2 regions of the Microtetraspora malaysiensis genome follow, and region 1 is predicted to be linked to the other one. Evidence: riboswitches for the same ligand, from Rfam matches in the RefSeq annotation. Region 1 holds a riboswitch; the other holds the start of a gene.
The links. Region 1 has a riboswitch for glycine ahead of gcvT (glycine cleavage system aminomethyltransferase GcvT). Riboswitches for the same ligand answer to the same signal wherever they lie in the genome.

Region 1 (14,092 bases):
ACCGCCGCGCGCGTGGAACTCACGGACGCCGACGCGGTCGCCGCCTACGTCGAGTCGATCGTCACGCGGCTCGGCGCGATCCACACCCTCGTGCACGCCGCGGGCCCGCACGTGCCGATGGTCCACCTCTCCAAGGTCAGCCCGGCGGCACTCACCGAGCAGCTGAACGCCGACGTCACCGGCTTCTTCACCGTCGCGCGGTGCGCGCTGCCCGCCCTGCGCGCCTCCCGGGGGTCGATCGTCGCCGTCACCACCGCCGCGACCCGCCGGTACCCCGTCCGCGACGGCCTGTCGGCCGGGCCGAAGGGCGCGGTGGAGGCGCTCGCGCGCGGGCTGGCCGCGGAGGAGGGGCGCTTCGGCGTCCGGGTGAACTGCGTCGGCCCCGGCATGCTCACCGACGGCATGTCCGCCCGCCTGCTGGCGTCCGGCGACCTGGACCAGCGCGCCCTCGACGTGGCGATGGGCAACATCCCGCTGCGGACCTTCGGCTCCGCCGACGACGTCGCCGAGGCGGTCTGCTTCCTCGCCTCCGACCGGGCCCGGTTCATCACCGGACAGAAGCTGGACGTCGACGGCGGCTACGGCATCTGACCCCTTGGCCATTTCACTCCTGGGCCAGCAGCCGGGCGAGCGGCAGCCTCTGGGCGAGCAGCGCGGGGGCCACGGCGGCGAGCGCGGCCAGCGCGATCGCGAGAGCCCCGGCCACCCCCGCCCCCGCGATCACGACGACGGGCAGCTCACCGGCCAGGGCGAGCGACGCGGTGAGCCCCAGGACGGCTCCGGTGAGCGCGCCGGCCAGACCGATGGCGACCCCCTCCGTCACGATCAGCCGGGCCATCGCGCCGCCCGACCACCCGGTGGCCCGCAGCGCCGCCAGTTCGGCGTCCCGCTCCCGGATGCCGAGGTAGAGCACGTCGGCCAACGCCAGCGCGGCCAGCGCGAACATGACCGCGATCGCGACATAGTCGGCCGTGCGCGCCTGCAGGACGACCGCGTCCCCCAGCAGGGAACCGACGACCCGGCCGCGGAAGCCGTACGTCACGCCGAGCAGCAGCGTCAGCGCGAAAACCGCCACCGTCAGCGTCGACGCGCCGAGCACGGCCCGGCCGGGCGCCCGCGTCAGCCCCGCGAGCGCGAGTCCGGTCACGCCTCGCGGCGACCTCGCCCGCCCCGGCAGCCGTACGGCCGGCCGGACGGCCTCCACCGGCGGCACCCGCGACGCCTGCCAGGCCGGCATCAGCCCCGCGAGCAGCGCGAGGAGCAACGCCGCGGGCACGGCCAGCCAGGCTCGCACGCCCGGATCGGGCAGACCGGCCCACGACGACAGCGGAGCGGCCAGCGCGGCGGACAGGCCGCCCGCGAGCAGGCCGATCACGCCGACCTCCGTGAGCACCGCGCCGAACATCCGAGGGCGCGACCAGCCGAGGCAGCCGAGCACGCCCAGCTCGACCCGGCGGGCCCGTACGGCGGCCGACGCGGCGTTCACCACGAACATGCCGCACACGGCCAGGATGAGCGTGAAGAGGATCACCGACTTGCGGTCGGCCGCGGTCAGGATCCGGTAGGCCACCCCCTTGTTCACCCACCCCTCCTCAAGTGTGAGCGCGGGCCGTCCGTACGACCCGGCGGGTAGCTCCACCGTCATCGGCGACGGCGACGAGCCGATGGTGATGTCCACGTCCAAGCCGGTCGCCGCCACGATGTCCCTGGCCACCTGGCTGATCCGCTCGCGGCTGACCGCGTCCGGGCCGGTCACCCCCGCGACGCGGACCCGGACCACGCTGAGCGGGGCCGTGCCCCCGGTGACCGAGTTGATCCGGCCCAGCCCTTCGAGGTTGGTCAGCAGCAGGGGCGGCGTCTGGAGATATCCGCCGACGTTGTCGTTCGGCAGCAGGTTTCGCCCGCCGAGCAGCTTCTCCGTACGGCTGTCGCCGGGCCGGGCGGCGGGCGGCTGGTACGTCTCCATCGGCAGCCCCGCCAGCTCGCTGAACCCGGGCAGCTTCTCCGGGTCGAACCGCCCGATCACCCGGGTGGACAGCGTGTCCCAGTCCGGCAGGAACGTGGGACGCAGCGGCCGGAACTGCGCGTCCGCCGCACCCATTGGGGCGTTCGCGTGCCCCTCCCAACCGAGGAAGAAGTTCGCCGTCTCCCCGAACGCCTTGCCCAAGGCCGGGTCCCTCCAGACGGCCGGATCGTTGTCCACCGGCACGGCGGCGACGTGCCGGTCTCCCAGCTCCCGGTACTCGGTCGGCCCCGCCGTCCAGAAGCGGGTGAGGGGCATGGACATCTGCCCCTTCGGGATGTTCTGCCACCCGTCGAGCATGCTGTCGTAGGCGTCGGCGGCGTCCAGTGTCACCCGTTTGACGACCTCGCCGTCCTGCGCGGCGAGGTACCTCTTCAGGGTCCCCACAGGCGTCCCCTTGACGACCTTGCCCGCGGCCTCGGCGGGCAGCCTGCGGATCACGACCTCGTCCCGCTGGTCGGCGTACGGCCGCGCCGCAGCGAGAAGGACGATCTCCTTGCCGCCTCCGGTCAGCGGTATTTGGTACTCCTCCTCCGCTCTGAGGTAGCGGCCGGCGACCACGGCCTCGTCCAGTCCCGCCAGCCGGGCCTCCGCGTCCGGGTCGACGGCGGCGAGCAGGAAAGGGAACTCCTGGTCGACGCTGACGACGGCCCGTCCCGGGGTCCCCCGGTGGCTCCACATGTCCTCGGTCGTCATTCCCAGGCCGTACGCCGTGCTCGTGGACCAGTACCCGATCTGCGCGCCCCCTTCGAAGGGGAACGTCTTCTGGTTCGCCCAGCCGCGCTCCGTCTGGTCGAGCAGCGACGGGCCGAGGGCGACCTCCCGTCCCGATGCCAGGCTCTCCTTGGCGAGCAGCCTGACGTCACCGCCGCCGCTGCGCTTGTTGAGGGGCACTCGGACCGGGCGGCGGGTGACGTACTGGTAGAGAGGGCCGCCGTAGGGGATGCGGGTGAGCCCGCGGTCGGTGACCCGGGTCTGGTCCACCCGCAGCATGGTGCGGTCACCCTTGTGGAGCACGTCGGTGACGTCGACGCTGGCCGAGCCGCCCCGGGTGACGTAGCCGACCATGCCGATCGGCGCGGCGACATCCACTCCGTTGATCCGCTTGATCTTCTCGTACTGGTCGAGGGTGATGCCGCCGAAGATGCCCGACAGGTAGTTCTGCCGCACCAGCGGGCGGGTCCGCTCCAGCTCGGTGGTCGACCCCTTGGGGCGGACCAGGACGTCGTACTGCGCGCGGAAGTTCTTCCCGACGGTCCCGACGATCTCCAGGCGCTGGGTCTCGGCCGTTCCGGTGAGCACGGTGACCCGGTGGCCGCGACGAGGATGCCGGCCAGCAGCACGAGGGAACGGCCCAACTCCCGGCGGAGCCGGGCCCACGCCAGGCGGATCATCCGAGCCGTCCGATCCGGTCGAGCACGTCCTGGGACGGCGTGAGCCGCTCGTCGGAGACGACCTTCCCGTCCTTCATCCGTACGACGCGGTCGCAGACGGCCGCCAGCTCAGGGTTGTGCGTGGCCATCAGCATGGTCATGCCGTGCTCCTCCCGCAGCGTGAGCAGCAGATCGACGATCTCGTGTCCGGTGGCGCTGTCGAGGTTGCCCGTGGGCTCGTCGGCGAGCAGCAGCGGCGGCCGGGCGATGAGCGCGCGGGCGATGGCGACCCGCTGCTGCTGGCCCCCGGACAGCCGGCTCGGCAAGGCCGAGGCGCGGTCGGCCAGCCCCACGGCCTCCAGCAGTTCCATGGCCCTGGCTCTGCGGTCGAAATCCACCCGTCGGGGAAGCACGGGGGCCAGCACGTTGTCCAGCACGCTGAGCGCGGGCAGCAGGTGGAAGCGCTGGAAGACGAACCCGATACGCCGGCGGTACCGGTCGAGTCCCCGCCGCGACAGGTCGTGGACGCGTTCGCCGTCGACCACGATCTCACCGGCGTCGGGCGGATCCATCGCGCCCACCAGATGGAGCAGCGTCGACTTCCCCGCGCCGGACGGCCCCATGAGCGCGACCGCGCTTCCCGGCTCGACGTCCAGGCTCACCTCGTCGAGCGCCACGGCCGACGCGTACTTCCGGGTGACGCTTCGCAGGCTGACTTCGACTCCCATGACCGGTACATTGTCACAATGTAGGGCAGCATGGGAGGTCCTACATTGTCACAATTGAGGAAGGTGGCTCCGGATGCCGCTCAGCCACGCCGTCCTGACCCTCCTCGCCGACGGCCCCAGCCACGGCTACGAGCTGAAGACCAGGTTCGAGGCGGCCGTCGGACCTCAGTGGGGCGGGCTCAACATCGGGCACCTCTACCAGATCCTCGACCGCCTGGTCCGGGACGGGCACGTCGTCCGCGACCACATCGCACAGAGCGACCGCCCCGACAAGACGATCTACCAGCTCACGCCCGGAGGAGCGGAGGAGCTGCAGACCTGGGCCACCACCCCGTGGGTCCGCACCTCCGGCTTCCGCGACGAACTGTTCCTCAAGCTTCTCGGGGCGAGCCGGCTCGGCCCCGAGAAGCTGGCCGCGTTCGTCTCCGCCCAGCGGCAGGCCCACCTGGCCGATCTCGGCGCGCTCACCAGGCAGCGCCGCGCGCACGCCGGTGACCCGCTCGTCGCGCTGCTCATCGATGCCGCCGCCGCGCACATCAAGGCCGACCTGCAGGTGATCGACTCCGCCGAGGAACGCCTGGCCGGCCTCGCCTCGGGAGACGTCCCGATCCACACCGCCGCCACCACCGGCGACCAGGTCACCGCCTGAGGAGCCTGTGACTGTCACTCTGCGGCAAGGTCGCCGGGAGGCAGGGAGAAGTGAGCGGCCCGTGCGGATCAGTCGCCGGGATGTTGCCGGGATATAGTGCAGGCAATTTCGGTCACATGGCGAAAATCGTCACTATCTGGTCAGGTGGTAGGTGGAAGACCAGTCAGTGCTCGGTGCGGTGGGCATCGGCGATTTCGACGAACAGGTCTACCGGTTCCTGCTCCGCCACCCCGACCGCACAGTCGCCGACCTGGCGGGCTTGCTGCGGGTCAGCACCGCGCGGGTACGGCACACACTGTCCCGGCTGGCCGAACTCGGACTGCTGCGACGGACCGGACCGGGCAGGTACGAGCCGGTGGCACCCGAGGCGGCGCTCGGATGGCTGATCGACAGGCGCCGTTTGGAGGCCGAGGCGGGGCTGGCCGAGGTCCGGACCACGGTCGCCGACTTCGCGCAGCTCTACCAGTCGGGCCGGCTGCGGGCCGACCCGGCCGGCCTGGTGGAGATCCTCTCGGGCGAGGACGCGGTGAAGCGGCAGATGACGGAGTTGAACAGGGCGGTCACGTCGGAGTTGCTGGTGCTCGACCGGCCGCCCTACATCGGTCGGCCCGACGACTCGGCGGACACCAACGAGTCGGAGATCGCCGGCACCCGGCAGCTGATCGCGCGCGGGGTGGACATCCGGGTCGTGTACTGTCCGGATTCCCTACAACGCTCCGGCCGGTTCGAGACCCTGCTCCAGCTGGCCGAGGAGGGTGAGCGGTCCAGGTTCCTGCCCAGCCTGCCGTTCAAGCTGCGGATCGCCGACCGGCGGCTGGCACTGATGCCCCTGGTGGACGGCGTCTACGACAACGTCGCACTGATCCGTCCCTCCGGCCTGCTCGACGCGCTCATCGAGCTGTTCGACGCCTACTGGGAGCGCGGCCAGCCGCTCACCGGGGCCCCGCCACCTGTCGGCGACAGGCCGGACGAGGAGGACCTCCTGGTGCTCCGGATGCTCAATGCCGGGCTGAAGGACGAGACGATCGCCAGGCAGCTCGGGGTGAGCGCGCGCACCGCCACCCGCCGGATCGCCGCGGTCGTCGAACGGCTGGGCGCCACCACCAGGTTCCAGGCCGGTGCCGAAGCGTCAGCGCGTGGCTGGCTCTGAGACCGCCGCAACCACCGGCGACCAGGCCACCGCCTGAGCTGCCGTGGTGAGTTCAGCGTATGAGGGGCCTGCGCGACAGGACCTCTGGCACCGGACTGTGCGCTTCGACCCATGCGGCCAGCGCGGGTGAGACGTAGTCGAGCGTTCTCAGCAACGTGTCATGATCAGCTCGCAGATGGCGGTGGTAGATCGGTCGATGGTGGGCAATCCGATTACGGAGAACGCGCAGGTAGTCGAGGTCGGAATGGAGATCTCGCCGCCTTCCCCTGAACCCGGGAAACGCCCGGCAGAGGGCGGGCCGCCAGAACCGGCGTTCATAGTTGTGACGACCTCCCGAGGTGAGCAGGGAGACCCAGAATCCGAAGACGAGCTCGGCCACCACGCAGTCAGGCGGAACGCTCGCCCTGGTTCGCATGACGACCGCCTTCGCGTCCCGGATCTTCGCCATGGCAACCGAGTTGAGATCGGCATCCGGGTGATCCCACCAGTCGTCCCGCTGGAAGATCCCCGCCATCTGACGGTGCAACGCGTTGCGTACAGCGATCTCGAGGTACTGCAGGGGCCCGTAAAAGGCCGCGGCCAACTCTGTGTTCCAGCAATGAAGCCGAAAGGCGATGTCCGGCTCCCCTCCGGCTGCCAACTCGTACTCGCCCAGTCGAGCAGCCGAAAGGAGATCGCGGAGATGAGCAGCGTCCGCTGGATCCATCTACCCTCTTTCACATCGCTGCTCGTCGGGCTACAGTGAGTTACCTAAGCCCCGGTGTTGCCTCTGCATCGCATGCCACCCGGGGCACAGCCTTTTCCGGGCGGCAACACCTGTCCTATTGTTCGCTCGCGGATCACGACGCGCGAACAGCCCATACCCCGCCCTCTGGGCGATCCCTGGGCAATCCGCGACGGCGGAACATCTCATTCCGATAACGCCTTCCGGTGCGATCAGAACTCGCACGGCGGATTGCCTTGGGGACCGGTTTCGCGTGGGGTGACACGCCGTGACTGGCCAAGGTTGCGTGACGGCCCACTTGGCTCGACGCGCCCGTGGGCGCGGCCTCCGAGAAACGCCTGGCCGACCTCGCCTCGGGAGACGTCCCGATCCATACCGCCACCACCGGCGACCAGGCCACCGCATGAGCCGACGCGCCTCGCAGGTCCGCCGATCTACAGGCCACCCGTGAGGTGCCCTTGGCCATCATCTCGGCGATGATGCGGCGCTCGTCGTTCGGCGATGCCAGGGCCACAGCAGCCGGCGATCGACCGGTGCTCAGAGCCCCCGCCGGGATCGGGCCGAGTGATCGTCGTCGGATCATCAGCACGGGTGGTCAGGGTGGCCAGGTAGTCGTCCAGGAGTTCGACTTGCCGCTGTGGCGGGAACGCCGCCGGGTCGAACAGGGCCTGGACCACCAGGCCGAGGATGAAGGACTGAGCGCCGGCCGCGATGGGCGCGGGGTCGCCAGGAGGCAGGTCGCCGAGCTTCTGGGCCGCGGCCACCCGCTCGCGCAGCCTGTCGCGGCTTTGGGCGTATTTGCGGGCATAGTCGGTGCCCAGGGCGGGGTCGGAGAGCGCGGCGTCCCAGGAGGAGACCCAGATTCGATTGCTGTCGGCGGCTTCAGGGGTCAGCGGCAGGATGTCCAGCAGTGCGTCCCTGAGGGCGGCCAGACCTTCGCCCGTGTGGCGGCGGGGGCGGGAGACGGTGCGCTGTTCGAGTAGGTCGAGGGCGTACGTCACCAAGGCCTGTTTGGTGGGGAAATAGTGCGTGAGCAGGCCGGTGGTCGCGCCGAGTTCGGCGGCGACGGCGCGCAGGGTCAGGCCGGCGAAGCCGCGGGTGGCCATGGCCTGCCAGACCGCTTCGGAGACGTCGCGTCGACGGGCCTCGTGATCTCCCTTGGTGCGTGACACGCTGCCACGGTACATTGCCATAACACTTGTTATGTGAATGGGAGGCCCTCATGTTCTCGCTGCCGCTGCGCGACGGTGCTCGCCTTGGTGGGCTGGAGGTCTGGCATGCCGAGGAGTTCGCCGACCATCTGGATCGGGCTCGCGAGCACATTCGCCCGTGGGTCGGGTCCGCGTTCGTCACCGACGATGTCGACGGGGCGCGGGCCACGCTCAAGCGATATGCCGAACGCCAGGCCGGCGACGGTGCCCGCATATATGGCATCTGGCGGGACGGAGTGTTGGCCGGCGGTGTGATGTTCACCGATTTCAATACCGCTCTCGGCTCGTGTGAGATCGGTTGCTGGCTGGAGCCGTCCGCTGAGGGCCACGGCCTGATCACGCAGGCGTGTGGCGTGTTGCTGGACTGGGCGTTCACGTCCCGGGGGCTGCACCGGGCCGAGTGGCATTGCCGGGCCGACAACGACCGCAGCTCAGCGGTGGCCAAGCGGCTCGGCATGACGCTGGAGGGCGTGCGACGCGAGGCATGGCCGTACGAGGGCGTGCGCTACGACAAGCAGGTCTGGGCGGTCCTTGCTCCCGAATGGCGCGCCCTGGGCCGGTGACCGGCTGACCGGTGGCACACGGGACACCGCGAGCGTCATGTCCCGAAGCCCCACCCCCACCCACAGCCGGCCCAGATAGCGCGGCGAGCGCCGAAGGCCGGGGGCCTTCGGGCCGTCATGTGCGAATGGTGATGTCCGCGCCGGTCAGGCCGGTCGCTGCTCGGGGTCGGCACCTCTCGATTCCGGACCGGTCTGGCCACCTGCGTCACCACGCACGACGACATCCCCGCCGTCGCGCGCGCCGGCCGGCGCCTCCATGTCCAACGGCTGCGCGTACTCCCGGTCGATCCGGTCCCGACCGCGCCGCAGCTGCGCGAGGTCGCCCCGGCGGTGCGCCTCGTTGAGTGCGCGCGTCCACGAAGGGTGACACATGAGAGAACTCCTTTCATCGATGCCTGCGAGCATCTGGGCCGCACGCCGGGTAGCCACCACGGGACAGGAGGGGCGGGGCCGGGTGCGGCCGCGCCACCCGGCTCAACGCGACGCGGTCTCCCACGCGAACCCGTCCGGGTCGGCGAAGGACCCGATGTCACTGCCGATCACGAGCCGGTGCGATCCGGTGCCGTCGGGAGAGACGCCGGCGTCCTTGGCGAGGGCACGGCGCCCGTAGAGCGCCAGCTTGACGGGACTCGACCCCGTGGCGAACTCGACATACTTGCGGCCGAAGCTCTTCGCCACAGCCAGGCCACGGTCAACGTAGAACCGCCTGCTCGCGGCCACGTCCGCCGCTCCCAGCAGCAGCACGATCTCGTCGATCTGCCGGGTGGCCGGGCCGGTGTCCTTCTTCGCCGAGGTCGCGACCTTCCAGATCGTCCCGTCGGGGGCTTGGACGACGCCGCCGTAACCCCAGAACGACTTCGTGACCGGCTTCACCGGCGACGCGCCGGCGTCCAGAGCGGCGCCGATGAGACTGTTGACGTTGGCCGGCTGGGACACCGTGAGCGACAGCGTGAACCCACGGAAGCCGGTCGTCGGCGCCTCCGAGGCCCGCAGGCGCACCGGCGAGTCCAATCCGAAGGCGTCGGTGTAGAAGCGTTCGACGGCGGTGGGGTCGGCCACCTCAAGGGTGACGGATTCGATGGAAGCCATGGCGATGACGCTAGTTGCGGCTCCCCGACCGGCGCTTCTCGATTCCTGATCGCTCTGTCGCCCGCCTCGCCACGCCCGCCGCCCGGCGGCCGGGAGCTACCCGAGGGCGTGCCACCTCGCCGTCGCGGGCGTACACACGGCCGCGCCTGTTGCGACTCTTTCGTCTATTGCGTTTATTGCGATTGCGTCGGATACTGCGTCTGGAGGTGCACCATGACATCCGCTCCGCTCCAGCCGAACTCCCCCGACGCAGCCGCAGCTCGCGACGCGCTTCATCGGGTTCGCCGCTACCTGCGGCGCCACCCCGACAATCCGGCGCGGATCCGCATCGTGGCGGAGGAGACGCGGGAGGAGCTGGTGATGCCACGTGCCGCCGTCGAACTACTTGCCGCGATACTCGCCCATATGGCGGCCGGTCGCGGCGTGTCCGTGGTGCCGGCACACGCCGAGTTGACGACCCAGGAGGCCGCCGACCTTCTCAACGTGTCACGCCCCTACCTCATCGGCCTCCTCGAAGCAGGAGAGATCGAATATCGCCTGGTGGGCACACACAGAAGAGTCCGCGCCGAGTCACTTCTGGAGTACAGACGGAAGGACGACCAGCGCCGAAGAGCAGCCGCCGACGAACTGTCGGCCATGACACGCGATCTAGGGCTCGACTGACGTGGTCTTCACCGTTGTGTACGACGCATGCGTGCTGTACCCGAGCACACTTCGCGATCTCCTGATCAGGATCGCCCAGGCCGGCATCGTGCAGGCGAAGTGGACTCAGCAGATCCTGGAGCAACAGATCGCCGACTCCTGGAGGAATCCGCCCGGCACCGCCGAGGATGTGCTGGCCAGTCTCGAAAGAAGCGGCCTGGTCCAGTCGGTCGCCGAATTGCGAGCGGTCTGAGGTCTACGAGCCGCTGGAGGCGCGCGGCCTACTCCGAGGTGAGCGGCGGTAGGCAGTTTCGCGAGATGGCGTCCGACCACTAGGCTGACGGGGCACCGAATGAACCCGTGCGGGAGAGCGTCCTGACAAGCCGGTCAGGTCCCCTGAAGGAGCAAGCCCTCCCCGCGAACCTCTCAAGGCAAAGGACCGTGCGGGCCAGGTGACCTCTGGAAAGCAGGCCGTGACCGGCCTCGCCGAAGGTGAAAGTCCGGCAAAAAACGGACGAAGCTCTCAGGCACCGATGACAGAGGGGGAGGATGCTCTCATCCGTCTTCCTGAGGTGCGATCATGTCACGATCTACCCCGTTGCGTGAGGTTCACGAAGGCCTCGGCGCCACGCTCACCGACTTCGCGGGATGGCAGATGCCCCTGCGCTACGGCAGCGAGTCGGCCGAGCACAACGCGGTGCGCACCGCGGCCGGGCTGTTCGACCTGTCCCACATGGGCGAGATCCACGTCACCGGCCCGCAGGCAGGAGAGGCGCTGGACTACGCCCTCGTCGGCCACCTGAGCGTGCTCGAGCCCGGCCGGGCGAGATACACGATGATCGTCACGGAGGACGGCGGCGTGCTGGACGACCTCATCGTCTACCGGCTCGCGCCGGAGGACTTCATGGTCGTCGCCAACGCGTCCAACTACGCCAAGGTCGCACAGGAGCTGACCGAGCGCGCGAAGTCGTACGACGCCCAGGTCGAAGACCGGTCGGACGCGTACGCGCTGGTCGCGATCCAGGGGCCGAACAGCACCGCGATCCTCGGCAAGCTGACCGACGCCGACCTGGTCGGGCTCAAGTACTACGCGGGCCTCCCCGGCACGGTCGCCGGGTTCGAGGTCATGATCGCGCGTACCGGCTACACCGGCGAGGACGGGTTCGAGCTGTTCTCCCGGCCCGAGGACGCCGCCGGGCTGTGGAACGCCCTCACCGAGGCGGGCGCGGAGCTGGGGGTGCGGCCGTGCGGCCTGTCCTCCCGCGACACCCTCCGGCTGGAGGCGGGCATGCCCCTGTACGGCAACGAGCTGACCGCGGAGATGACGCCCTTCGACGCCGGGCTGGGCCGGGTCGTGAAGTTCGACAAGCCGGGCGACTTCGTCGGGAAGGCCGCGCTGTCCGGGCACCCGGCCCCCGAGCGGCGCCTGGTCGGCCTGGTGGCGCGCGGCCGCCGAGTCCCCCGCCACGGATACCCGGTCACGCGGGAGGGCGAGGTCGTCGGCGTGGTGACCAGCGGTGCGCCTTCACAGACTCTTGGCAAGCCCATCGCCATGGCGTACGTCTCGGCCGACGCCCTCGAAAAGGGAAATCTGGCCGTGGACATCCGTGGCAGCCAAGAGCCCGTTGACGTCGTTGATCTGCCTTTCTACAGGAGGAGCAAGTGAGCAGCATCCCCGAAGAGCTGAGCTACACCAAGGAGCACGAGTGGGTGGCCGGCGTTGACGACGGTCTCACCGTGACGGTGGGTGTGACCGCGTTCGCCGCGGAGCAGCTCGGTGACGTGGTCTTCGTGCAGGTGCCCGAGGTGGGCAGCACTGTCGAGGCCGGTGACGCGATCGGCGAGGTGGAGTCCACCAAGTCGGTGAGCGACATCTACGCCCCGGTCGGCGGCGAGATCGTGGAGACCAACCCGGCGGTCGTGGACGACCCCTCGCTGGTCAACTCCGACCCGTACGGCGAGGGCTGGCTGTTCCGCGTACGCATGGAGGGCGAGCCGGAGGACCTGCTCTCGGCCGCCGAGTACACCACCCTCACCTCGGGCGAATCCTGAAATTCCCTGAGATTTCCAGATAAGGGCATGGATCATGGCGATCAGTGTCTTCGATCTGTTCAAGGTGGGCATCGGGCCGTCCAGCTCCCACACGGGCGGCCCGATGGCCGCGGCGCACAAGTTCGCCCGCGGCCTTCACCAGGACGGTCTACTTGAGAAGACCTCGCGCGTCGAGGTCATTCTGTACGGCTCGCTCGGCCTGACCGGCAAGGGACACGGCAGCGACAAGGCGGTGCTGCTCGGCCTGTCCGGGGAGAAGCCCGAACTGGTCGACGTGGACACGGTCGACGCGCGGCTCGCCGCCATGCGGGAGTCGGGCACGGTCACCTTGTACGGCTCCCGCGAGATCCCCTTCGTCGTCGGCGACGACCTCGTCTTCGAACGCAAGATCACGCTGCCCCACCATCCGAACGGGATGCGGTTCACCGCCTTCACCGACTCGGGCGAGATCCTGCGCGAGAAGATCTACTACTCGGTCGGCGGCGGGTTCGTCGTGGACGAGAACGCCACCGGCGCCGACCGCATCAAGCCGGACGACACCGTGCTCCCCCACCCCTTCACCACGGGGGCGGAGCTGCTCGCCCGGTGCTCGGAGACCGGCCTGTCGATCTCCGCGCTCATGTTGGAGAACGAGCAGGCCTTCGGCCGCACGCCCGCGCAGATCCGCGAGGGGCTGCTGCACCTGTGGTCGGTCATGGCCGAGTCGGTACGGCGCGGCACCTCCATGGAGGGCGTCCTCCCGGGCGGGCTCAAGGTCAGGCGGCGGGCGAACCAGTTGTACCGCCGCCTGCAGACCGAGGCCGACCGCGACCCGCTGCGCGCGATGGACTGGGTGACCCTGTTCGCGCTCGCGGTGAACGAGGAGAACGCGGCGGGCGGCCGGATCGTCACCGCCCCGACGAACGGCGCGGCCGGCATCATCCCGGCGGTGCTGTCGTACTACACGCGGTTCGTCGAGGGGGTCGACGACGACGGCGTCGTACGCTTCCTGCTCACCGCGGGGGCGATCGGGGTGCTCTTCAAGGAGAACGCCTCGATCTCCGGCGCCGAGGTCGGCTGCCAGGGTGAGGTCGGGTCGGCCTGCTCGATGGCCGCGGCCGGGCTCACCGAGGCGCTCGGCGGCACCCCTGAGCAGGTCGAGAACGCCGCCGAGATCGGCATCGAGCACAACCTGGGCCTGACCTGCGACCCGATCGGCGGACTGGTTCAGATCCCGTGCATCGAGCGGAACGCGGTGGCGTCGGTCAAGGCGATCGCCGCGTCCCGCATCGCGCTGCGTGGCGACGGCCGCCACTTCGTGTCGCTCGACAAGGCCATCAAGACCATGCGTGACACCGGCAGGGACATGCTCGACAAGTACAAGGAGACCAGCCGGGGAGGCCTCGCCGTCAACGTCATCGAGTGCTGATCAGGCGCCCGGCCACGGCGGTGACCAGGCCGGTGTCGTCCGCGAGGTCGGCGGCGCCGAGGACGAGCAGGAGCGCCCGTACGGCCTCCGCGTCCCGGCGTCCCGACCAGGCCGCGCGCAGCCGGGCGGCCGCGGGGTCGTCCGGCTCGTCGTCGCGGGTGTGCCGGGCCCACGCGGCGAGCGCCGACTCCAGCACCGGGTGTCCCCGCCGTGAGCCCCGCGACTCGCGGGACCGCCGGGAAACCGCCGAGAACGGAGGGAGGCGCGATGGGTGAGCCGCAGCCGCGGGGCGCGATCACGCTCGGAGAGACCATGGCCCTGCTCACCACCGAGCGCACCGGTCCGCTCCGGCACGCGCCGAGCATGGCCGTCGGCGTCGGCGGCGCGGAGAGCAACGTCGCCATCGCGCTGCGGCGGCTCGGCGTCCCCGTCACCTGGATCGGCCGGGTCGGCGCCGACGGTTTCGGCGACCTGGTGCTG
Region 2 (14,092 bases), 2.9 Mb from region 1:
GCTCACGACCATGCTCGGAGCGGGCAGCCGCTTCCAGGCCGGGGTGCGCGCCGCGCGACTCGGCTGGCTCGACTGACGGACCCATGCGCTGAGCTGTCGGTTTCCGGTGGCTCCCGGCGGCGGGACGGGGACATTGCGTTCCGCGCGGCCATCACCGCCGCGGGCAGGAGGTGCCGGCCGGGACGCAGCGGCCGGGCGCGCGAGATCGTCAGGTCGTGACGCGCCGCAAGACGAACGGTACGAGAAGGAACGCCACGCCCGCGGTGAGGAAGGCGCCGGCCCCCGCTGCGCCGACGACCCCGCCGGCCAGCGCGGCCAGCGGTGGAACGGCGGGTTGCGCCACGCCCCAAGACGACCCTTGAAAGGCGAACCAGCGAGATCGTTCCCGCTCCGGGGCGGCATCGGCGATCATCGACTGCCAACGGCCGAGCAGCACGCCGTTCACTGCGGTGCAGGCCAGGTAGGCCGCGACGGTGAGCTGCGGATTCGCGGTGATGGCCATGACGATCGCAAGCAATCCCAGCAGTAACGTGCCGACGCTGAGAATCACCCCATGAGCGCGCCCTGTCAGCAGCCGTTTGGTCACCCAAAGGGCGAATGGAGCCAGGACGGCCGCGCCCGCCAACGTCAGCCCGGGAACCCACGCGGGCACGCCCCGCTCCAACAGCGCCAGGGGCAGGTACATCATCACCGCCAGGTAGCCGACCGCGAACGCGAGACTCGCCACGGTGAGGCGTACCAACGCAGCGGGCGGGCGCCAGCGCGCGTCCGGGGTGACGCGCCGCGCGACGCGCGTGCCTTCGCGCGGCAGGAACGCCACGGCCACTGCGGACGCCGCCAGGCAGGTGAGCGCATCGGCGATCACCAGCCAGCGCACGCCAAGCGGGAGCAAGACGGCGGCGAGCAGCCCCGCGGCCGCTCCGGCCGCGGTCAACGCCACGCCCAACAGCGCATAGGTCGCATGCCGTCGCTCGCCGGAGCTCGCCCGCGCCAGCAGCTCCTGCGTCGCGGGCTCGTAGATCTCGAAGGCCAACCCGACCAGCGCGATCGTGATCAGCACCTGCGCCGGAGTCTGGGCGAGAGCCAGAGCGATCAGCGACAGGCCGGTGGCGGCGAGCCCCGCGGCAAGGACGCGGCCGGGCGGCCAGCGATCGAGCAGGAGCGCTCCGGCCCAGCGAGACAGAAGTGCCGTGACGCCGAAAACCGCCAGTGCCACCACGGCGAGATCCGGTCCGGCCAGCACCGCCAGGAAGGACAGCGCGTAGGCGCCGAGCTGGTTGAGGATCCGCACCCACAACAACGTCCTGGCCGCCGGGGGCAGTGACCTGAGCATTCCGTCCTCCGTTGCGGCGAACAAAGGCGTCATGCTCGCATGAGCGACCGACAATTTGCCTGGTACGGCGTATCTATCGCCGCCGAGCACGTCGGCCGACGGGGGTCGAGGGAGCCCGTCTCCGTCACACGGCTGAGACAAGGGCGGCGGCTCGCACGCCGCGGACGCCACACGAAACGAGACGGCCCGCGCCCCCGAAAGGGGCGCGGGCCGTCTTTCAACCGGCGGCGGCCTCAGCGGGCCGCGACGGACGCGCGCGGCACCCGGACGATGCCGGTGAGCCGGTGGGCCTCCCGCAGCGTGCGCAGGCGGTTCACCTCGGCGGTCCACATGGCGCCCTTGGGCGTGGCCTTGCCCTTCCTGCGGCGGATGCGGTCGTCGTACGACTTCACGCCGAAGGTCGCGCGCTGCACGGCCTCCGCCGCGCGCAGGGCGTCGGTGAGCGCGAGGTCCAGGGCGAGACCGGCCTCGCGCAGCTCCTCGGTGGAGGCCTCTGCGGCCTGCTTCTCCCTCAGGGCGCGCTCAGCCTCCCTCGCCTTCTCCAGCAGGTCGTGGTATCCCTTTCCGACCTCCTGGTCGGCGTGGTACCTGACCTCCGCCTCCCGGCTCACACGCGGACGGAAAAACGCCATCGAAGGTCCTCCAGATCGGGCAGATATCGCTGGCCGTAGCGTACGCCGTTTCGCCGCGACCCTCACATCCGGGCCGGGCAACGTCCTTTACACAGTAAGGTCAACTGTGGCAGCATGATCCACATGCCTGCCAAGCGACCGCCGGTCCCGCTCTCCCTCGAACGCATCATCGACGCCGCGCTGCACATCGCCGACGGGCAGGGGCTGCGGCGGCTGACCATGCGCCGCCTCGGCGACGCGCTCCAGGTGGAGGCCATGGCGATCTACCATCACCTCCCCCGCGGCAAGGAGGCGCTGATGGACGCCCTGGCCGAGCACGTGACGACCGTGCGGGTGGAGGCCGAGGGAAGCTGGCAGGACCGCGCCCGCGCCTGGGCCCGGTCCGGCCGCGCCGCGCTGCTGGAGCACCCCGGCGTGCTGTCGCTCGCGCTCACCAAGCCGCCCAAGGGCACCGCGCTGATCTCGATCAGGGACCAGACGGAGCAACTCGCCGAGGCCGGGCTCGCGGGCGCGGCGGACGCCGTGCGGGCGCTGCGGGCGTACGTCTTCGGCAGCGTGGCCGTCGAGGTGCAGCAGTCCGGGTGGGCCGACCCCGACGCGACCGTGCGGGACGCGAAGACCGTCCAGGGCGAGGAGGAGTTCGAGCGGGGCCTGGACGCCCTCCTCTCCGGCCTCCAGGCCGCCGGGCACCGTCCAGGCTGACGGCCGTCGGCAGAGACGACCTCAGGAGCTTCAGGAGTACGGTCGCGCCCCCTTGCGCCGGCGGCTGCCGATCGCGCGGTAGGTGTCCTCCAGGGCGGTCAGGGTCTCGTCGTACGTACGCTGGGCGGCCACTCCGACGAAGAGGCAGTCGACGACGGTGAGCTGGGCGATCCGGCTGCCCATCGCGCCGAAGCGGAACGGGGTCTCCCGGGCCGCGGTCTTCAGCACGATGTCGGCCAGCTCGGTGATCGGCGACGGGTGGAAGTTCGTGATCGCGATCGTGGTCGCCCCGTGGTCGGCGGCGATCCGCAGCGCCTCCAGGACGTCGACCGTGGCGCCCGTGTGCGAGATGCCGATCGCGACATCCGCCTCGCCCAGCAGCGCCGCCGAGGTGAGCGCGCTGTGGAAGTCCCGCCAGGCGAACGCCGTCAGCCCGATCCGGTGCAGCTTCTGACGCAGGTCGTCCGCGACGTAGCCGCTCGCCCCCGCGCCGTAAAGATCGACCCGGCGGGCCGCGATGATCGCGTCGACCGCGCGCCCCAGCGCCGTGACGTCGAGGTGCTCGGCGGTATCCGCCACCGCGCGGGAGTCGCTGTAGCCGATCTTGGCGACGATCTCCTCGAGTGGATCGTCGGCGGTGATGTCGCCGCCGAGCGGGCGGGCGCCGCCGTCCCGCGACGCCTCCAGCGCCATCTCGCGGGCGAGCGCGAGCCGCAGCTCGGTGTAGCCGCGCAACCCGATGGCCCGGCAGAACCGCAGCACCGTGGTCTCCGAGGTGCCGCACTTGCGGGCGAGCACGCCGATGGACAGGTCGGCGACGCCCTGAGGGTCGGCCAGCACCGCGCGCGCGACCCGCTGCTCGGCGGGCCGCAAGGACGGGATCGCGCCGCGTAACCGCACCAGGATGCCGCTCGAGTAGTCGTCGCCGGCGTCCACGCCGCCTCCCCATAGGTCTCCGGAACGTACGATGCGTGCCTACTTGCTCATGCCGGCGGTCAACCCGGCGATGATCTGCTTGGTCGCCAGGACGAACAGCACGAACAGCGGCGCCGTGGCGAGGACCAGCCCGGCGAACAGCGCCGACCAGTCGGTCGTGTACTCGCCGAAGAACTGCGACAGCCCGCGTGGGATGGTGAACTTCTCGTCGGAGCGCAGCAGCACCAGCGGGTAGAGGAACTCATGCCACAGCGGCACGAACTGGAACAGCGTCACCGACGCCAGCGCGGGCCGCACCAGTGGAAGCATGATCTGCCCGAAGATCCGGAACTCGCCGGCCCCGTCGAGCCGGGCCGCCTCGTCCAGCTCTCCGGGCAGGGAACGATAGAACGCCGACAGCACGAAGACGCAGAACGGCACCCCGGACGCGGCGTACAGCAGCGTGAGCCCGAGCAGCGAGTCGATCAACCCCATGGAGTCCATGAGGTAGAAGATCGGCACCAGGCCCAGCCGGATCGGCAGCATCAGCCCGGCCAGGAAGTACGCGCCGAGGAAACGGCTGCCGAAGAAGTCGTGGCGGGCCAGCGGGTAGGCCGCCAGCGCGGACACCGCGGTGCCGATCAGCACCGCGCCGCCGGTGACGATCAGCGAGTTCAGGAAGTAGGTGCTGAACGACGCGTCCGTCCACACCTTGAGGTAGCTGTGCAGCGTGGGCGACGTCGGCAGCCGCAGCGGCGCGGTGAAGATCTCGCTGGTCGGCCGCAGCGAATTGAGCAGCATGACCACCAGCGGCAGCAGCGCGACGACCGCGTACCCCCACAGCAGCAGGTGGACGGCGACCCGCCCCGGAGCCCGGCGCGCGGACGTCACACCAGCCTCCTTTCGCGGCGGCGGAAGTACGAGGTGGCCAGCAGCGACACCCCGAAGATGAACACGAACATCAGCACGGCGAGCGCCGACGACCGCCCGATCGCCTCCACGCCGCCCTCCACGAACCCGACCCGGTAGAACAGCAGACCGAGCACGTCGGTCGAACCCGCCGGAGATCCGGACGAACCGGCCATCGCGTAGACCAGCCCGAAGGCGTTGAAGTTGCCGATGAACGTCAGCACGCTCACCACGCCGATCGCCGGGGTGAGCAGCGGCAGCGTCACCCGCCGGAACGCCTGCCACGCCGACGCGCCGTCGACCCGGGCCGCCTCGTGGTACTCGGCCGGGATCCCGGCGAGCGCGGCGGAGAACAGCAGCATGGGGAAGCCCACCCACTGCCACGCGTTGACCAGGATGACGATCGGCAGCGCCGTACGCGTGTCACCCAGCCAGGGCAACGCCCACGAGTCCAGCCCGACCGCATCGAGGAACGCGTTGACCGGGCCGAACGTCGGGTTGAGCAGCAGGCTCCAGAGGTAGCCGACGACCAGCGGGTCCACCAGGTACGGCGTGGTGAACGCGGCCTGCAGGAACCGCTTGCCCCGGCCGTACCGGAACAGCAGGAGGGCGAAGAGCAGCCCGACCGTGTTCTGGATCAGCATGGTCCCGCCGAAGAACAGCGCGTTGTGCCCGAACGCCCGCCACAGCTGCTGGTCGTACGGGTAGACGCTGAGCAGGTCCCGGTAGTTGCCGAGTCCGGCGAACCCCGTCTGCCGGATCCCGCGCCACTCGAAGAAGCTGTAGTCGAGCGCGCTCACCAGCGGATAGACGATGAAGACCGAGTAGAGCAGGAGCGCGGGCAGCAGGAAGACGGCCAGCACCCGCCAGCGCGGCGCGTACCGGCGGCGGGCGCCGGTACGTGCCGCGCGACGTCGGGGAACGCTCAGTTCCCTGGCTTGAACCACTGCTCGACGCCCTTCTGCACACTCGCGGCGACCGCCTCGGGGTCGGTCTGGCCCGTGAGCATCTTCTGCACCTCGTCCCGGAAGACCGCGTCACCGTTCGGCTGGCCGTACCGGAAGTTCACGAGCAGCGTGTACGGCGCGCCGTTGCCGGCGTAGTTCTTGGCCATCTCGGCCAGTAGCGGGTCCGACGGCGTGACCCCGGGGACCGCGGAGAGCTGCTTCAGCTCGGTCGAATAGAGCTCTCCGAACTCCGGCGTCGCCATCCACTTGACCAGTTCGAGCGCCTCGGCCTGGTGGGCCGACTTGGCGTTGACGCCGAACGAGCCGTCGGCCCAGCCCGGCGTGACCGGTGTGGTCACCGGGGAGCCGGGCGGTGGCGGCACCTGGAAGATGCCGAGTTCCAGGCTCGGGTCGGCCGCGAGCACGGGCGCCAGGTCGAAGGTGCCCGTCGGGTACATCGCGGCCTTCCCGGTGACGAACAGCGCCTGGACGTCGGGGACCTTGACGGCCACCACGTCCTTGGGGAAGTACGGCTCCAGGTCCTTGATCAGCTTGACGGAGGCCGTGAAGTCGGGATCGGTGAACTTCTTCTCACCCTTGACCAGCGCGTCCCGGAAGGCGGTGCTGCCGTAGCGGGCGTTGCCGAAGATCTCATGGGTGATCGGCAGCGTCCAGGTGGCGTCGGGGCCGGCCGCGACGGCGAACGGCGTGATCCCGGCGGCCTTCAGCTTCTTGGCCGCCGCGATCATGTCGTCCCAGGTGGCGGGCGCCTCGATGCCGTTGTCACTGAAGAGCTTCTTGTTGTAGAGCACCTGGAGCGTCTGGTACGCGAACGGCACGCCGTAGATCTTGCCGTCCGTGTGGCCCTTGGAGCCCTCCAGCAGTTTGGCGTCGAAGCCGGACAGCGCCTCCACCTTGCCGTCCAGCGGGAGGAGCTGGCCCGCCTCGACCAGCGGCTGGAGCCCGCCGTACGCCCGGAGCTGGGCGACGTCGGGACCGCCGCTGCTGGACAGGCCCGTCGCCAGGATGTTGTTGTACTCGGTGGCCTGGAACGGCTTGAACTCGACGTGGATCTTCGGGTGCGACTCCTCGAATTTGGCGAGGATCTTCTCGTACGCCTTGACGTCCTCCACCCGCCACGACCACAGGCTGAGGGTGACCTTGTCGGCGCCCGCCTTGTCGCCCTGGTCGGACGCGCCGCCGCCGGGCGCGCACGCCGCCAGTGCCACCGCGAGCACCCCGATCGCCCCCGCGATCCACCTTCTCTTCATGAGACTTCCCTTCGGCCCGCAGTTCCGTTCGTTCTCACCGAGGGTCGGGTTCACCACGTGGCTCGAGGTCCGGCCCACGCCACGAACAGGACGAACAGGGCGCCGTCGTACGGGTTTCCGGTCCTCGACGTGACGTCACCCACCCCTGACATGTAGGAAAATGTCCGCCAAGGTCACCGCGTTGACTGGAAGTTACTTACATCCGACCCTGATGGTCAACGCTTTCTTTACGGAAACTTCACGCGGGCCCGCTCCCCGTACAGATGGGCCACCACGTCGCTGCGCGAGGCCCGGCCGCCTGAACAGCGGGGTCGAGATCCGGCCTCCGGGTGACGCCGCGAAACGACGCGGGGGCGGCGTGGAGACGGCGCGGAGAACCGTAATCTGCCGGTTATCAGACGGACGGCGTGTCGAGCTTGGACCGTTATCTTCCCTGAGGCAATCTTGTGGAATAGCTCACAACGTGGTGAGCGGAACCCGCGCGGGCGCCCCCGGCCCCTCCCCAGGACCGGCCGAAACCGTCCTAACGGACTATGTCGCCACGTGGCGAGCGAGCGGCACACTGGTATTGGCACCAATGTGCTGTCAGTCACACACCAACCCCAGACGCCCGCCGCCCGCGTGCGGGCGAACGATAAGACACGGAGCCCCGGCGATGTGCCCTCATAGCCCGTCCTGTCCGAGCGCGGATGCGAAGGACCGCGAAGCGGCCCGCACCGTAGCGGCCCACCCCGAGCAGGGGTGGAGCCTGCTGTGCAACGGCGTCGTCCTCTTCGAGGACACCGGCGAGCTGCTGCCCGACGGTGTCGCCATCGCCCCGCACCGCCCGACCGACCTGGCTTCCAGCGCCGCCTGATCGGCATCGTGGCCGGGTCACCCGGCTGGTCCGTCCAGCCGGGCCCCTTCCCGTCGCCCCGTCCGGCGACGGGCTCAGGTACCTTTTCGCCGCCTGCTCCGGCTCAGGCCCGCAGCCGCGCCAGCAGCCACCGGGCCACCTCCTCGCCCACCCGGGCGGGATCCTTCTTCAGATCGTGCCCCTCACCCGGCAGCACCACGAGCCGTGCCGCGTCGGACTCCTCGGGCACTCCGAACGGGTCGCGATCCCCGTTGATCACCAGAACGTCCGTACCCGCCTGCCTCAGCTCATCCGCTCTGGAGCGTTCCGGCTTGCCCGGCGGGTGTAGCGGGAACGCCAGCGCGACCACCGCGTCCGCCCCCACCGCCCGGGCGGTACGGCAGGCGACCCGCGCGCCGTTGCTCCGCCCGCCCTGCACAAGAGGCAGCTCCGGATGGCGGGCCCGCAACTCCTCGATCATCGCGATCCACGCCTCGTCCTGCCGCACCGCCGAGCCCGGCGCGCGGGCGCCTCTGAGCCGGAACGGCTGGGTCACCCGGGCGACCGTCCCGCCGATGGCCAGGACGGCGTCGCGTACGGCGAGCAGGTCGGGCGCGTCCACTCCCCCGGACGAGCCGTGCGTGAGGACGAGCAGCAGCCGCGGGTCGGCCGCCTCGTCCACCTCGGCCCGTCCCGGGCCGTGCGGTGTCTGTAGCTCCACCGGGGTCAGGTTACCGAGGGGCGCACGTCCCTGCTGAGGCGGAGCCGCACCTCCTCGGCCAGCGCCGTGTCGGGGTGGGCCAGGCCATACCGCCAGACGGTCTCGGCGTCGCCGTCCCGGCCGCGCAGCGGCAGGACGCGGGCGAGCAGCTCGATGGCGAGCCCCCCGGTGCCGGCGTCGACGCCGTCGCCCTCCTCGACCGCTCCGGCGAACTCGCCGCAGGCCATGTCCAGGTGGGCGAGGCCGAGCAGGATCCGCAACCGGGCGGGCTCGGCGACGCCGGGCACGGACAGGGCGCGCAGCAGGAGGTCGGCGGCCTGCCCCGGCTCGCCGTCCTCCAGCAGCCGCTCGGCCATCCGCTCGGCGACGTCGGAGAGCCCCGCCGCGCCCTCCTGCCGGTCGGGCGCGTCTCCGTCGGCCGCGACCTCCGCGAAGATCGCGGCGGCGGCGTCGAGATCGCCCGCCTCGGCCAGCCCGCGTGCGCGGTCGATCTGCCGTCCGGGGTCGATGGCCGTCATGCCGGGCCCTCCAAAATCGGGGATCGGCAAGATCCTAACGACCGGCGGGCCCGCGCGGGGAGGACATCCGCATGATGACGGCCCGCTTCCGTTCCGGGCCCGCGGTCCTCCCCGCGCTCACTCCGCTCAGTCCTCGTACGCCTCCAGGGGAGGGCAGGAGCAGACGAGGTTGCGGTCCCCGTACGCCTGGTCGATGCGGCGGACCGGCGACCAGTACTTGTTCTCCCGCAGCGCGGACACGGGGTAGGCCGCGACCGTGCGCGAGTAGGGGTGCGGCCACTCGTCGGCGACCAGGCAGGCGGCCGTGTGCGGCGCGTTCCGCAGCGGGTTGTCCGTCGGGTCGTACTCCCCGGACGCGACGCGGGCGATCTCGCCGCGGATGGCGACCATGGCCTCGACGAAGCGGTCCAGCTCGGCCAGGTCCTCGCTCTCGGTGGGCTCGATCATCAGCGTGCCCGCGACCGGGAACGACATCGTCGGCGCGTGGAACCCGTAGTCGATCAGCCGCTTGGCGACGTCGTCCACGGTGACGCCGGTCTCCTTGGTGATCTGCCGCAGGTCGACGATGCACTCGTGCGCGACGAGGCCGTCCCGCCCGGTGTACAGCACCGGGTAGTGCGGGGCGAGCCGCCGGGCCAGGTAGTTCGCCGAGAGGATCGCCTGCTCGGTCGCCTGGCGCAGCCCCTCGCCGCCCATCATCCTGATGTACGCCCAGGAGATCGGCAGGATGCCCGCGGAGCCGTACGGCGCGGCGGAGACGTCGCCCGAGCCCCGGCCGGGGAGGTAGGGGGCGAGGTGGGCCTTGACCGCCACCGGCCCGACACCCGGCCCGCCGCCGCCGTGCGGGATGCAGAACGTCTTGTGCAGGTTGAGGTGGCTGACGTCCGCGCCGAACTCGCCGAGCCTGGCCAGGCCGACGAGGGCGTTGAGGTTGGCGCCGTCGACGTAGACCTGTCCCCCGGCCTCGTGGACCCGCGCGCAGATCTCGACGATCGTCTCCTCGTACACCCCGTGGGTGGACGGGTACGTCACCATGATCGCGGCGAGCGCGTCGCGGTGCTTGTCGATCTTGGCGGCCAGGTCGGTGAGGTCGACGTTGCCGTTGTCGTCGCAGGCGACGACGACGACCCGCATCCCGGCCATGACCGCGCTGGCCGCGTTGGTGCCGTGCGCGGACGACGGGATCAGGCAGATGTCCCGGCCGCCCTCGCCGCGCCCGTGGTGGTAGGCGCGGATGGCGAGCAGCCCGGCGAACTCGCCCTGGGAGCCCGCGTTCGGCTGGATCGACACCGCGTCGTAGCCGGTGACCTCGGCGAGCCAGCCCTCGAGGGTCTCGATCAGCTCGACGTAGCCCGCCGCCTGCTCGGCCGGGACGAAGGGGTGGATGCCGGCGAACTCCGGCCAGGTGATCGGCTCCATCTCGGTGGTCGCGTTCAGCTTCATCGTGCAGGAGCCGAGCGGGATCATCGAGCGGTCGAGGGCGACGTCCTTGTCCTGGAGCCGGCGCAGGTAACGCAGCATCGCCGTCTCGGACCGGTACGAGTGGAACACCGGGTGGGTCAGGAAGTCACTGGTCCGGGCAAGGTCGGCCGGCAGCGCGTCCGGGGTCACCCGGTCCAGGTCGTCGATCACGGCGCCGTCGGCGGAGCCGGGCACGCCGAAGGCGGCCCACACGATCTCCAGGTGCTCGGCCGCGGTCTTCTCGTCGCAGGCGACCGCGACGTGGTCGGCGTCCACGGGCCGGACGTTGACGCCCGCCGCCTCGGCGGCGGCCACGACCTGGGCGGCGCGCCCGGGGACGCGGGCCACGACGGTGTCGAAGAACTCCTCGTGCGCGACCTCGACGCCGCCCTGACGCAGCCCGGCGGCGAGCACGGCCGCGTGGCGGTGGACGCGCTGGGCGATCCGTCGCAGGCCGTCCGGACCGTGGTAGACGGCGTACAGGGAGGCCATGACGGCGAGCAGGACCTGCGCGGTGCAGATGTTGCTGGTCGCCTTCTCCCTGCGGATGTGCTGCTCGCGGGTCTGCAGCGCGAGCCGGTAGGCGGGCCGCCCGTCCGCGTCGACGGAGACGCCGACCAGGCGTCCGGGCATCTGCCGCTGGAGGCCCTCGCGTACGGCCATGTAGGCGGCGTGCGGGCCGCCGAAGCCGAGGGGGACGCCGAACCGCTGGGAGGAGCCGACGGCGATGTCCGCGCCCAGCTCGCCGGGCGACGCCAGCAGCGTCAGCGCGAGCAGGTCGGCGGCGGCGACCACCTGCGCGCCCGCCGTGTGCGCCCGCTCGGCGAGCGCGCGGAAGCTCGCCACCCGCCCGCTCGCCCCGGGGTACTGCACCAGCACGCCGAAGCACTCGGGCAGCGCGACGCCGGGGTCGGCGAGGTCCGCCTCGACGAGGGTGATGCCGAGCGGCTCGGCCCGGGTCGCGAGGACCGCCTTGGTCTGCGGCAGCGCGTCGGTGTCGACGACGAAGACGTCACTCTTGACCTTGCTGGCCCGGCGGGCCAGGGTCATCGCCTCGGCGGCGGCCGTGCCCTCGTCCAGGAGCGAGGCCCCGGCCACGTCGAGGCCGGTCAGGTCGGTGATCGCGGTCTGGAAGTTGAGCAGCGCCTCCAGCCGGCCCTGCGAGATCTCCGGCTGGTACGGCGTGTACGCGGTGTACCAGCCCGGGTTCTCCAGCACGTTGCGCAGGATGACGCCCGGCGTGATCGTGTCGTGGTAGCCGAGGCCGATCATCGAGGTGCGGACGCGGTTGCGGCCCGCGATCGCCCGCAGCTCGGCCAGTGCGCGCGTCTCGCTCGCCGCCTCGGGCAGCGCGAGCGGCGTCGTGGTCCGGATCGCCTCGGGTACGGCGACGGCCACCAGGTCGGCCACGGAGGCGTATCCGACGGCCTCCAGCATGCGCGCCTGCTCGGCGTCCGAGGGACCGATGTGACGGGCCGCGAAGGGCGGGCCGGAAAGATCGCGAAGTGGTGACCGGTCGGTCATGTGCAAGCCTCCTGCGGCGGGTCGAGACCTCGGGGGCGCACGCGTGCGCCCGGTCTCCCCCTCTGTCATCGCGACCAGCCGACCGGCGGCGGGACAACGACCTGAGAGCTTCACCCCGGAGGGCTTGCACCGTCGGTGAGCACGCCTGGTGGACGTGCTGCTTTCCAGAGTTGCCTCTCCCGCGCGGTACGGGATGCCTGAGAGATTCCGGGGAGGGTTGCTCCTTCGGCGCCTCTACTAAAGAGGTCTCTCCCGCACGGGGTCGTCGGCTTTCGTCACTCTACCGCTTACCCCGAGGCGGGGCATTCACCCGGTCTCGTGGATTTTCACCCGATCCGCCGCCATATCACCGGTCACAGCCGTTTTCGCTGGTCATATCCGGCTTCGGGGGCGGCGCGGGGCTCTCGCTCGCGGCTCTCAGCCGGTCTTACGGGACTTCCTGCGCTGGGCCAGCTCGTCGGCCGGATGGTCGGCCTCCGAACCCGAGCCGGACTCGGCCCGCTCGCCCGGCAGCTCGGCCAGCGATCCCTCGACTTCCCGCCAGACGCGCCCGAGAGCGATGCCGAACACTCCCTGACCGCCCTGGAGCAGGTCGATGACCTCGTCGGGCGACGTGCACTCGTACACGCTGACGCCGTCGCTCATCAAAGTGATCTGGGCGAGGTCGTTGACTCCCCTGTCCCGGAGATGCTGGACGGCGGTCCGGATCTGCTGGAGCGAGACGCCGGTGTCCAGGAGGCGTTTGACGACCTTGAGCACGAGGATGTCGCGAAAGCTGTACAGGCGCTGCGAGCCGGATCCGTGCGCGGCTCTTATGGTCGGCAGGACCAGCTCCGTCCGGGCCCAGTAGTCGAGCTGGCGGTAGGTGATGCCGGCCGCCGCGCAGGCGGTGGGACCGCGGTACCCGATGTCGTCGGGCAGTCTCATCGGGCGCTCGTCGAACAGCAGTCCCTGCTCACCGGCGCGCTCTCGCGCTGACTGACGGGCCGGATCATGCTGGTCGGCCGCTTTACCCTCGCCGCTGCTGACCGCCACTGCGGACCTCCGGCTTTCTCTCATCCCACGGTCTGATCTGGGGGTTCATGAATTACAACCGTGGATTCCCTTGCACCGTAGGACCGGGGACATTCTCAGTCAACGACCCCGCACGGCGCGTCGTGAAGCGTTAAATTCCCGAAATCAACCCCTACCCGGCACGTCCGAAGTCCTCGGGCGTGATGTTGTCGAGGAACTCCCGGAACTTCTCCACCTCGTCCTCCTGGTCGTCCGGCATGCTCACGCCGGCCTCCCTGAGGACCTCCTCACTGGCGTAGATCGTCGCTCCGGTGCGGAGCGCGAGCGCGATCGAGTCCGAGGGCCGGGCGCTCACCTCCACCCCGTTCGAGAACACCAGATCGGCGAAGAAGATCTGGTCGCGTAGCGCGACGATGTTGACCGTTTGCAGGCGCACCCCCAGCGCCTCCAGCACGTCACGGAACAGATCATGAGTGAGCGGGCGCGGTGGCGGCTCCTCCGCCTGGGCGAGCGCGATGGCCGTCGCCTCGGTCATGCCGATCCAGATCGGCAGGTACCGATCGCCGTTCGTCTCCTTCAGGAGGACGATCGGCTGGTTGGTGGGCATCTCAACGCGAACCCCCACGACCTCCATCTGCAACACGGGCGACTCCGTCTCAAAGTGGCGCGGCATATCACCAGGCCTTCAACGTAACACCCGCTGCGGGTCGGCCCGGTCACTGCCCCAGAACGCGGCGAACACTGCCACGAAGCAACACAGTGTGCAATTCGAGGAGAAGTCCGGATATTTCCCGTCCGGTCTCCTCGGCCTGTCCGATCGCGCCCGGTGCGCGGCGGCGCAGCAGCGGGGCCACGACCTGCTCGACCAGGCTCGCCTCACGCTCGGCCGCGGCCCGGACCATGCGCAGGTGGCGGGCGTGCAGGCCGAACCTGGCCAGCGATCCCACGTTGCGGGCGATCTCCAGGGCGTCCGCGTCGTACCAGCGGGCCACGGAGGCCACCAGGCCGAAGCTCTCCAGCTCGGCGAGGGTGTCCTCGTCGATCTCGGCGGCCCGGAGCAGCTCCTCGCGGCTGAGCCGTGCCGGCGGGGTCTCCTGCGGCAGCGCCCGCGGGCGGGCAGCCTGCTCGTCGAGGTTTTCCTTGATCACGCGGAGCGGGAGGTAGTGGTCACGCTGCGCGGTGAGGATGTAGCGGAGCCGCTCGACATCCGCGTGGGTGAACTTGCGGTACCCCGAGGGACTTCGCTGCGGCTCGATGAGCCCCTCGCCCTCCAGGAAACGAATCTTGGAGATCGTCACGTCGGGGAACTC

Region 2: it holds a riboswitch for glycine, as region 1 does, so the genes downstream of both, gcvP (aminomethyl-transferring glycine dehydrogenase) here and gcvT (glycine cleavage system aminomethyltransferase GcvT) in region 1, are expected to answer to the same signal.

Annotation. Positions count from the first base shown of each region.
Region 1 covers NZ_CP191998.1:7,840,072-7,854,163, forward strand. The annotation lists gene ACQP1V_RS36700 (SDR family NAD(P)-dependent oxidoreductase) at 1-591, shown strand, start outside; gene ACQP1V_RS36705 (FtsX-like permease family protein) at 605-3,325, opposite strand; gene ACQP1V_RS36710 (ABC transporter ATP-binding protein) at 3,414-4,124, opposite strand; gene ACQP1V_RS36715 (PadR family transcriptional regulator) at 4,198-4,773, shown strand; gene ACQP1V_RS36720 (helix-turn-helix domain-containing protein) at 4,925-5,923, shown strand; gene ACQP1V_RS36725 (hypothetical protein) at 5,976-6,629, opposite strand; gene ACQP1V_RS36730 (TetR/AcrR family transcriptional regulator) at 7,082-7,819, opposite strand; gene ACQP1V_RS36735 (GNAT family N-acetyltransferase) at 7,870-8,421, shown strand; partial or broken gene ACQP1V_RS36740 (AraC family transcriptional regulator) at 8,665-8,793, opposite strand; gene ACQP1V_RS36745 (glyoxalase) at 8,896-9,510, opposite strand; gene ACQP1V_RS36750 (helix-turn-helix domain-containing protein) at 9,724-10,173, shown strand; gene ACQP1V_RS36755 (hypothetical protein) at 10,175-10,405, shown strand; glycine riboswitch at 10,506-10,604, shown strand; glycine riboswitch at 10,605-10,702, shown strand; gene gcvT (glycine cleavage system aminomethyltransferase GcvT) at 10,733-11,818, shown strand; gene gcvH (glycine cleavage system protein GcvH) at 11,815-12,204, shown strand; gene ACQP1V_RS36770 (L-serine ammonia-lyase) at 12,239-13,612, shown strand; gene ACQP1V_RS36775 (hypothetical protein) at 13,599-13,808, opposite strand; gene ACQP1V_RS36780 (sugar kinase) at 13,880-14,092, shown strand, end outside.
Region 2 covers NZ_CP191998.1:4,927,319-4,941,410, forward strand. The annotation lists gene ACQP1V_RS23400 (LuxR C-terminal-related transcriptional regulator) at 1-76, shown strand, start outside; gene ACQP1V_RS23405 (MFS transporter) at 209-1,333, opposite strand; gene ACQP1V_RS23410 (hypothetical protein) at 1,567-1,965, opposite strand; gene ACQP1V_RS23415 (TetR/AcrR family transcriptional regulator C-terminal domain-containing protein) at 2,089-2,667, shown strand; gene ACQP1V_RS23420 (MurR/RpiR family transcriptional regulator) at 2,698-3,603, opposite strand; gene ACQP1V_RS23425 (carbohydrate ABC transporter permease) at 3,643-4,473, opposite strand; gene ACQP1V_RS23430 (carbohydrate ABC transporter permease) at 4,470-5,438, opposite strand; gene ACQP1V_RS23435 (extracellular solute-binding protein) at 5,417-6,709, opposite strand; gene ACQP1V_RS23440 (DUF5999 family protein) at 7,365-7,565, shown strand; gene ACQP1V_RS23445 (alpha/beta hydrolase family protein) at 7,669-8,265, opposite strand; gene ACQP1V_RS23450 (hypothetical protein) at 8,271-8,783, opposite strand; gene gcvP (aminomethyl-transferring glycine dehydrogenase) at 8,910-11,768, opposite strand; glycine riboswitch at 11,821-11,942, opposite strand; glycine riboswitch at 11,943-12,033, opposite strand; gene ACQP1V_RS23460 (MerR family transcriptional regulator) at 12,186-12,803, opposite strand; gene ACQP1V_RS23465 (bifunctional nuclease family protein) at 12,955-13,425, opposite strand; gene ftsR (transcriptional regulator FtsR) at 13,499-14,092, opposite strand, start outside.